2 regions of the Exiguobacterium sp. PHA03 genome follow, and region 2 is predicted to be linked to the other one. Evidence: riboswitches for the same ligand, from Rfam matches in the RefSeq annotation. Region 2 holds a riboswitch; the other holds the start of a gene.
What was found. A riboswitch is a leader RNA that binds a small molecule or an ion and turns the genes downstream of it on or off. The one in region 2 is predicted to bind FMN.
Positions count from the first base shown of each region.

Region 1: another riboswitch for FMN. It lies ahead of Q7C19_RS08820 (ECF transporter S component); the one in region 2 lies ahead of ribD (bifunctional diaminohydroxyphosphoribosylaminopyrimidine deaminase/5-amino-6-(5-phosphoribosylamino)uracil reductase RibD).

Region 1 covers NZ_JAUTYQ010000001.1:1,678,727-1,683,141, forward strand. The annotation lists gene Q7C19_RS08810 (NAD-dependent epimerase/dehydratase family protein) at 1-825, opposite strand, end outside; gene Q7C19_RS08815 (HesB/IscA family protein) at 944-1,294, opposite strand; FMN riboswitch at 1,406-1,548, shown strand; gene Q7C19_RS08820 (ECF transporter S component) at 1,703-2,269, shown strand; gene Q7C19_RS08825 (YuzB family protein) at 2,346-2,579, opposite strand; gene Q7C19_RS08830 (NAD(P)/FAD-dependent oxidoreductase) at 2,672-3,724, shown strand; gene Q7C19_RS08835 (DUF1462 family protein) at 3,766-4,062, opposite strand; gene Q7C19_RS08840 (NifU family protein) at 4,172-4,399, shown strand.
Region 2 covers NZ_JAUTYQ010000001.1:2,063,798-2,068,212, forward strand. The annotation lists gene ribA (GTP cyclohydrolase II) at 1-398, opposite strand, end outside; gene ribE (riboflavin synthase) at 398-1,024, opposite strand; gene ribD (bifunctional diaminohydroxyphosphoribosylaminopyrimidine deaminase/5-amino-6-(5-phosphoribosylamino)uracil reductase RibD) at 1,009-2,049, opposite strand; FMN riboswitch at 2,208-2,352, opposite strand; gene Q7C19_RS10730 (M20 family metallopeptidase) at 2,536-3,741, opposite strand; gene Q7C19_RS10735 (MetQ/NlpA family ABC transporter substrate-binding protein) at 3,764-4,415, opposite strand, start outside.

The sequences.
Region 1 (4,415 bases), 390 kb from region 2:
CCAGTCATCGATATGTTGGAACAGATAGCCCGCTTCTTTCGCAGCTGTCGTATCCATATAGAAATCGCGTTCTGGCGCAAGTGGCGATTCATCCTCTCCTTTTGCGACGATTTGGCTCGTCGTTCCCGCAATACGGTCGATTTTATCCATCAGGTCTTGAATCGATAGGACGCCGTCACTCGCAGCGTTGATCGGTCCTGTCAATTCCGAACGACCACACCATTCCAGAAAGGCAGCGGCTTCGTAACTTGAGATGTAGCCCATCTTCGCATAGTTGTTTTCAGCGATAATCGGACGACCGTCAAGCGCGCGTTTGATATGGAAGACAAGTCGTTCCGTATAATCGTCTGGTCCGAGGACAACAGGAAAACGAACGGCAACGACAGGGAAGGTCGCCCGTTGGAAGAAATAACTCTCCGCTTGGCGCTTTCCTTCGCCATACCCATGTTCCTTCTCAAGATCATATTTCCCGGGAAACGGATTGTAGGCACGTTCCGTGATATTCGCACCACCGTCTTCATAAACAGACATCGTCGACGTCAACACATAGCGTCCGACTTTTCCTTCAAACGCGTCGATCGCGAGCTTTGCTTGATACGGCGTGAAGCAAATGTTGTCATAGATGACATCCCAGTGCTGTTGGCTTAAATCCTTCATCGTACTACTTGACGTCCGGTCTCCTTTGAAAAATGTCAAGCCCTTCGCGACGGGTGGAGTATGCTCACCGCGTGTGACGATCGTCACATCATCCCCCGAATCGGCTAAACGAATTGCTAAGCGTCGTCCGAAATAGCGTGTTCCCCCGAAGATCAATACTTTTCTCATCCTGAAGCCCTCCCTATTCGTAGTAGCATTCACTCTCTGTAATATTTCGAGTAAACTCAACAAGTCTCCTGTATGAGAGCAACAAAAAAATCGTGGACGATGTCCACGATTGGATTCATTAACAGCCACCTGGTGTCCCGGCATTCGTTGCTGTCCGGAATGATGTTCCGCAACCACACGTTGCGATGGCATTCGGATTCGTGATCGTGAATCCGCCACCAAGCATTGACTGTTTATAATCGATTTCCAGTCCTTTGACGACCGGATAATCCTTTTCGTCCACGATGACGGTCACGCCGTGCTGTTCAAAAACGAGATCCGTTTCTTTTTGTTGATCGAATCCCATTCCGTACGACAGACCACTACATCCACCACCTTGGACGAGCATCCGAAGATTTCGTTCATCTGCTGGTGCCTGCGCCATCATGTCCTGGACTTGTAGCGCTGCTACCTCCGTTAAATGGATCATGTCATCACCTTCCTTTTCTTTAGTATACGCAACTTCTGAGCGAATCGAAACCTAGTTGCTTGAAACTATCTTGAATTCGTTGTATAAATGGTATGTACAATAAAATAATCGTTCCATCTTCAGGGCAGGGTGAAATTCCCGACCGGCGGTAAACAACTCTCTTTAAGTTGAAGCCCGCGAGCGAATAGGGCGCTATTTGCTGATTCTGTGTAATTCAGGAGCCGACAGTACAGTCTGGATGGGAGAAGATGGCGGCATGAGTTTGAATTTGATCGATTTTGCAATAATCGATTAGGTTTATTTAATGCGGACTTCTCCCCTGTTGATCTGATCAATAGGGGTTTCTTTATGGTCGCAGTCATGCCAATACTTCATCGAGAGGAACGAGCAAAAGGAGACAATACTCGTATGAAACGCACACAAAAAATGGTCACTCTGTCAATGTTAGGTTCAATCTCATTTGTTCTTATGCTTATCAATTTTCCACTACCGTTCTTACCAAACTATCTGAAGATCGACTTCAGTGATGTTCCTGCTCTTGTCGCAGCGATCATGTTCTCACCGGTCGCAGGTGTCATCGTCGAAGCATTGAAGAACGTGTTATACTACATCTTCCGCGGAAGTGGTGTTCCGGTCGGAGAATTCGCGAACTTCGCTGCAGGCGTCGCATTCGTACTACCTGTCAGCTGGTTCTACCACAAAAAGAAATCAACACAAGGTCTCGCAACTGGTCTCGTCGCTGGTACGATCACGATGGCACTCGGTCTTGCGATCCTCAACTATATCTTGATCCTTCCAGCGTATGCATGGTTCCTCGGTATGGATTACATGGCGGATCCAGCTGTCAAATGGACAGCGATCACTGCCGGTATCTTACCGTTTAACGTCATCAAGGCTTTGTTCATCTCGGCACTCTTCATTCCGTTGTTCTTGAAACTACGCCCATGGATGATGCGCCGTCAACAATCTGCCTGATCCGAAAAGCTGCGCCCGCTGACGGACACGAATCCCCTCGTTCAGACGAACGAGGGGATTTTTTGGCTGTCCATGCTCACAGCTCATTCTCTTCGATTTTCAGGTAAATCTTTTCAAGCAACTCTTCCGGCGTTTCACCTACGACGGTCTCACCATCTACGAGACAAAAATGGTCAAGCGAACAAATCCCGCAATAACCGAGGCAACCGTATTCGACGACGTCAACATTCGGGTCACGTTCAAGTTGCTCCATGACGACCTGTGTACCAGCCGCTAAGTTACTAATACAAAATTCAATAATCGGATTCACTTTTTTTCCTCCTTCAAGCAGGAAACGACCTGCCTCATGTCGTATTATACAAGGTCAGACTGATTTAGGGGAACTAAGGGGGATTTTACGTTATGAAGCAATTGGTCGTACTCGGCGGAGGTTATGGTGGAATGCGGATTTGTGAGCGATTCAAGGACGAGGAAGTTGCCGTCACGCTCGTCGACCGTCTACCGTACCACGCACTCAAAACGGAATACTACGCACTCGCAGCAGGTACATTATCAGATCGGGATGTCCGGATTGAATTTCCGGAGGGGAAACATCTTACCTATAAATATGGACATGTCATCAAAATCTCACCAGAGACGAATACAGTCCATCTGCAGGACGGATCAGAATTATTCTATGATGACTTAATCATCGCCCTCGGTTGCGAGGATAAATACCACAACATTCCGGGTGCTCAAGAATTTACATACAGCATCCAGACACTAGAAGAATCACGGAAGACACAACAAGCGATTTATGGTCTGTCACCGGAATCCGTTGTCTCGATCGTCGGTGCTGGTCTATCTGGTGTCGAACTCGCCAGTGAACTACATGAGAGCCGGAAGGATTTGACGATTCGTCTATTCGACCGCGGTCCATCCGTCTTGTCGTTCTTATCCGATAAAGTCTCGTCTTACGTTCAGGAATGGTTCGAGGAACATGACGTTGAAGTCATCAACAACTCGAATGTCACGCTCGTCACAGCGGACGATGTGCGAAACGGCGACGATACGTATCCATCCGACTTAACGATTTGGACAGCTGGTACGCAGCCGGTCAAAGTTGTACGCGATCTCGGCTTTGCTGCGGATAGTGGCGGTCGGATCAAATTGACGGAACATCATCACGTACCGGAATACGATAACGTCTTCGTCATCGGTGATTGTGCAAGTCTACCGTATGCACCAAGTGGTCAACTCGCAGAACATCAGGCAGAACAAGTCGTCGATGTCTTACAAGCCAAGTGGCAAGGAAAGAAATTACCGAAGCTGCCAGAAATTAAACTGCGCGGGATGCTCGGTTCACTCGGAAAATCAGATGGTTTCGGAATCGTCATGGGCAAACAAGCACTGACGGGGAAAGTCCCACGTCTCTTGAAGTCCGGTGTCTTATGGAAACACAAAAAGATTAAATGAGCAAAAGAGGTGTCCCAAGCTTTGGGATACCTCTTTTTCGTTCATCCCGCCTGATTCAGCTTCGCATCGATTGCCGCTGTGATCGTCTTGAGTTTGACGTACCCCTCATCAATCATCTCATCATCGAGCACGATCAGTGGATAAAAATAGACATCCTCTTTCAGCGCTTCCGTCCATTGATCTGATGTTGCTGTCTCGAAATCAACATAGCGAAGCGTCATCGCTTGCTCATATTTCCGCCCGAGGACGGCTTGTAGCCAACTGAATGTCTCTTCCGAGCTAGGTGCCCCGACACAACTCGGACAGGTGACCGCTGTTCCGTAAACCGTGATTTCCATCTTGAAGTCCCCCTTTTCAATTCACTCCTCTTTAGTATACAAGTTTTCCAGATTGAGAACATTTTTCAACCCTGTTACAATGAAACTATACGAAAGGATGTGTTTACGCATGGAAATGTTTGATCAAGTGAATGAAGTTCTTGAAAAATTGCGTCCGTTCCTTCTTCGTGATGGAGGAGACGTTGAACTCGTAGATGTAGAAGACGGAATCGTAAAACTCCGTTTGATGGGAGCTTGTGGTAGCTGCCCAAGTTCAACAATCACATTGAAGGCCGGTATCGAACGTGCCCTTCTTGAAGAAGTCGCTGGCGTCGTCGAAGTCGAACAAGTCTTCTAATACATGAAATCCCGAA
Region 2 (4,415 bases):
CCCTCTTTTGCGATCAACGGGAAGATGTGACCCGGTCGTTTGAAACGTTCCGGTCCATCCGTCAGCATCCGCTGGATCGTCAGCGAACGCTCTTCGGCACTGATGCCGGTCTTCGCTTCTTCATGATCAATGCTGAGCGTGAATGCCGTACCGTGCGGGTCCGTATTATTGTCCGTCATCGGCGAGAGATGTAATCGCTCTGCCACATATGGACTAACCGGAACACAGACGAGTCCTTTTCCATACGTAATCATGAAGTTGATGTTTTCTGGTGTCGCGTGTTCTGCGAGCATGACGAGATCGCCCTCATTCTCACGATCCTCGTCATCACAGACGATGATCGGTCGTCCGTTCTTCAAATCTTCTATCGCGTCTTCAATCAAGTCGAATCCGTTCATTACATGTCGCCTCCTAAGAATGCTGTCCAGTCCGTCTGTTTCTCATGTTGCGTGAAATGATAGAGATGTTTCGCCATCATGTCACACTCGATATTGACGACTGCGCCGCTTGCCAATCGATCAAACGTCGTCACTTGACGGGAATGCGGAATCAATGAAATCGAGATCGTTTCCGAGGTGACGCGTTGCAAGGTCAGGCTCGTGCCGTTGATCGCGATTGATCCTTTTGGAATGCAATACTTTTGCCACGATCCGACATCAAACGTATACACCATCGCTTCTCCGTCCGGTCGCCGACTGATTAGTCGTGCCGTCCCGTCGATGTGCCCACTGACGAAATGTCCACCGAACCGACCGTCTGCCGGCATCGCCCGTTCGAGTTGCAACGGGTTTCCGACCCGGTACGTGCCGAGTGCTGTCGAACGAATCGTGTCATGGACAGCATCCGCCGTAAAACCGGTTGGGCTCATTGACGTGACCGTCAAACAAATCCCGTCGACGGCGATGCTGTCACCAATCTTCGTTCCTTCGAGCACCCGGTGCGCTTCAATTTCAAGTGCTAATCCATTCGGTCGCGGAATCTTCCGTTTTAAGGTCCCGACTTCCTCAATCAATCCGGTGAACATATCGTCTCCTCCTTTCGGATGTACGTCAGATGGAGATCCGGTCCGACCGTTTCAATCTGATCGATTTGAAAACGTTCTTCGATATCATGTCGTCCGTTCCAGGCAGTCCCTTCAAAAATCGACGGGGCTTGGTAGACTTCAATCTGGTCGACGAGATCTGCTTCAAAGAATGTGGCTTGAATCGTCGGTCCACCTTCAATCAAAACGCTGCGGATGTCTTGTTCGTATAAGCGTTTAAGAATCGCTTCCGGCGTCTCATATTCACCGACGAGCACCGTCACTTGATCATGACTTATCCGAGGAACACTCGTCAGCCAGTACGTTGGATTTTTTCCATCGCAAAAGACTTGCGCGGTCTCTGGCACCCGACCACGGCGATCGACGATTACTCGAATCGGCTCGATGCCTGACACTGCGCGTAAAGTCAGTGCTGGATCATCGACGAGCACCGTTTCACTTCCGACGAGGATCGCATCATGGCGACCACGCAGGGCGCGACCATTCGCGCGTGCTTCTTCTGACGTGATCCAGCGCTGTTCCCCCGTTGCCGCGATCCCGTTCATCGTCTGAGCGATTTTGACGGTCACGGTCGGACGTTTCCGTTCGATCGTTTTCCAAAATGTCTCGTAGAGGACTTCCGCTTCATGCCGTAACAAGCCGACTTCGACTTCGATTCCCGCGTCTTGAAGCCGTTTGATCCCTGAACCAGCGACAATCGCATGTTTGTCTTCCGTTGCGACGAAAACCCGTTTGATCCCGGCTTGTAGAATCGCTTCCGTACATGGTGGTGTCTTACCATGATGGTTGCATGGCTCAAGCGTCACGTAGAGATCAGCACCACGGGCGGCCTCTCCTGCCATTCGCAAGGCTTCGACTTCCGCGTGCGGACCACCGGCAAACCGGTGCGCACCAAAACCGATGATGCGTCCTTGTTTGACGATGACACAGCCGACACTTGGATTCGGACTTGTTTGTCCGTTTAACATATGTGCTAATTGCATGGCATAACTCATCATCTGTGACATCGCGTTCGCTCCTTTCAAATAAAAAAGACGCCCCTTGAAAAAGGGGCGTCTGTATAGAAGGGTTCACGAAATACACGGTTCGCCTTCTGCTTTTTCGCATGCAGAAAGAGACCATCTCCTGAAAACATTTTTTCAGAAAACAGCTTGAATCGCGTCGTTTCGTTCTTCTCCCATCCGGACTTTACCGTCGGCCCTGGAATCTCACCAAGTCAGCCATGATGCGTACATCACGGGTCGCGGGCTCGTCGATCGATCGATCGCATCACCGCCGGTTGGGATTTTCACCCTACCCCGAAGAACTGGATTATTGAGTTATACAACTTTAGCCTAGCATATCTTTTTCAAGAAAACAAAGCGCAAATGTTTCGGTATTGGCTCTTTTATGATTTCGCTCCACTTCTGTTACCCCTCCCCAATTCGTGATCTACTGGATACTAAAAATGACTGGAGCACCTGATATCAGTGCGTCCAGTCATTGTGTTCCGGTTACAAATACCCGTTCTTCCGATCGTGGAATTCTTGGGCAATCGCTCCGCGTGTCCGTTCATCAGCGAGGACGCGAAGTGCTGTCCGTGCGAGGATTTTAGCGCCTGCGATCAACGCTTCATCCCCTGCTTCCGAACGGGCGGCTTCTTTGAATGCTTCTGTATGGGCGACGAGATCGTCCGGACCAATCTTGATATACGGATGGATTGTCGGGATGACTTGACTGATGTTACCCGCGTCCGTCGATCCAAGACCCGGTCGTTCGTCGAGGTGCACGATTTGCCCAAGCGCCTCTGCTTCTTCTTGGAAGAGACGATCAAACGTCCGGTTGAAGACGAGATTGTCGACTTCATTTTGGAAAGCGATGACGTCAAGCGTCGCCCCGGTCGCAAGTGCCGCACCTTGCGCGACCGCTTTGACTTTCTCCGTGACGGCATTCAGCCGTTCCCGTGTCGTCGCCCGAATGAAGAAACGTGCTTTTGCGTATTCCGGAATGATGTTCGGCGCATCGCCACCATGCGTGATGATTCCGTGGATCCGGACATCATCCGGTAACTGCTGACGTAAGGCGTTGATCCCATTGAAGAGCTGAATGATAGCGTCGAGAGCGTTGATGCCTTCTTCCGGTGTCGCCGCTGCGTGCGCGGGACGACCCGTAAAGGCAAAATCGAGCGGATCGACCGCAAGCGAGGACCCCGTGATCCGCGTTTGTCCGGACGGGTGGACCATCAAGGCCGCATCGATTCCTTCAAGCAACTGGTGTTTGACGAAACTGCCTTTCGCACTTCCGTTCGGCCCACCTTCTTCGGCTGGCGTTCCAAGCACGACGACACTCCCACCGACTTCATCAAGCACTTTGCTGACCGCGATCGCCGCTGCGACACTCGTCGTTCCGATGATATTATGACCGCATGCGTGTCCGATGCCCGGCAACGCATCGTACTCAGCGAGAAAGGCAATTGTCGCGCCAGGTCGGTCGCTTGACTTCTTCGCGAAGAATGCGGTCTCGTGCCCTGCGACGCCGAGTTCTACTGTAAAGCCTTCTGCCGTCAAACGCTCTGCATGTAGTCGCGAAGCAAAGAATTCCTCGTTACCGATTTCCGGCGTCGCATGAATCCGGTGGCTCGTCTCAAGATACGATTCCCGTTTTTGTTCGATGTCCTGTTCAATCGTCTCTACCCATGTCGTGCGTACTGGTGTCGTCATGCTATCCACTCTCCTTTAGAATTTATTCGCCGATGTCGCTTAGTGGAACGAACGTCGGGATCGAGCTACCTTTATATTCTTTTTTGATGAAAGCCGCGACATCTTTTTGTTGGTAAAGCGACGCGATCTTTTTTAGTTCTTTTTTGTTCTTGTCTTCCGTCCGTGTCGCGATGATGTTGATGTATGGTTTTGCTGTCTCGTTCTCATGGACGATCGAGTCCTTGATCGGATTTAGTCCTGCGTCAACAGCAATACCGTTATTGATGATCGATGCAGCGACGTCCGGTAAGACGCGTGGCGTTTGTCCAGCGACGATCGGAACGATTTTCAGTTTCTTCGGATTTTCAACGATCTTATCGACCGATCCATTGCCGTCGAAGTCGTCCGGTAATTTGATCAAACCTGCTTCTTGTAGTAACAAGAAGGCACGTCCCATGTTCGTCGCTTCGTTCGGAACAGCGATTTTGCCACCGACTGGAATATCTTTGACGTCCTTATATTTATCTGAGTAAATGCCCATCGGTGCAATGACGGTCGTCGCAATCGGCGACAGCTTCAACTTATGTTCCTTCTTGAAGGCGTTGAAGTAGGAAATCGTCTGGAAGGCATTGGCGTCGATCTCACCCTCAGCCAGTGCCATGTTCGGCTGGACATAATCGGAGAACTTGACGAGT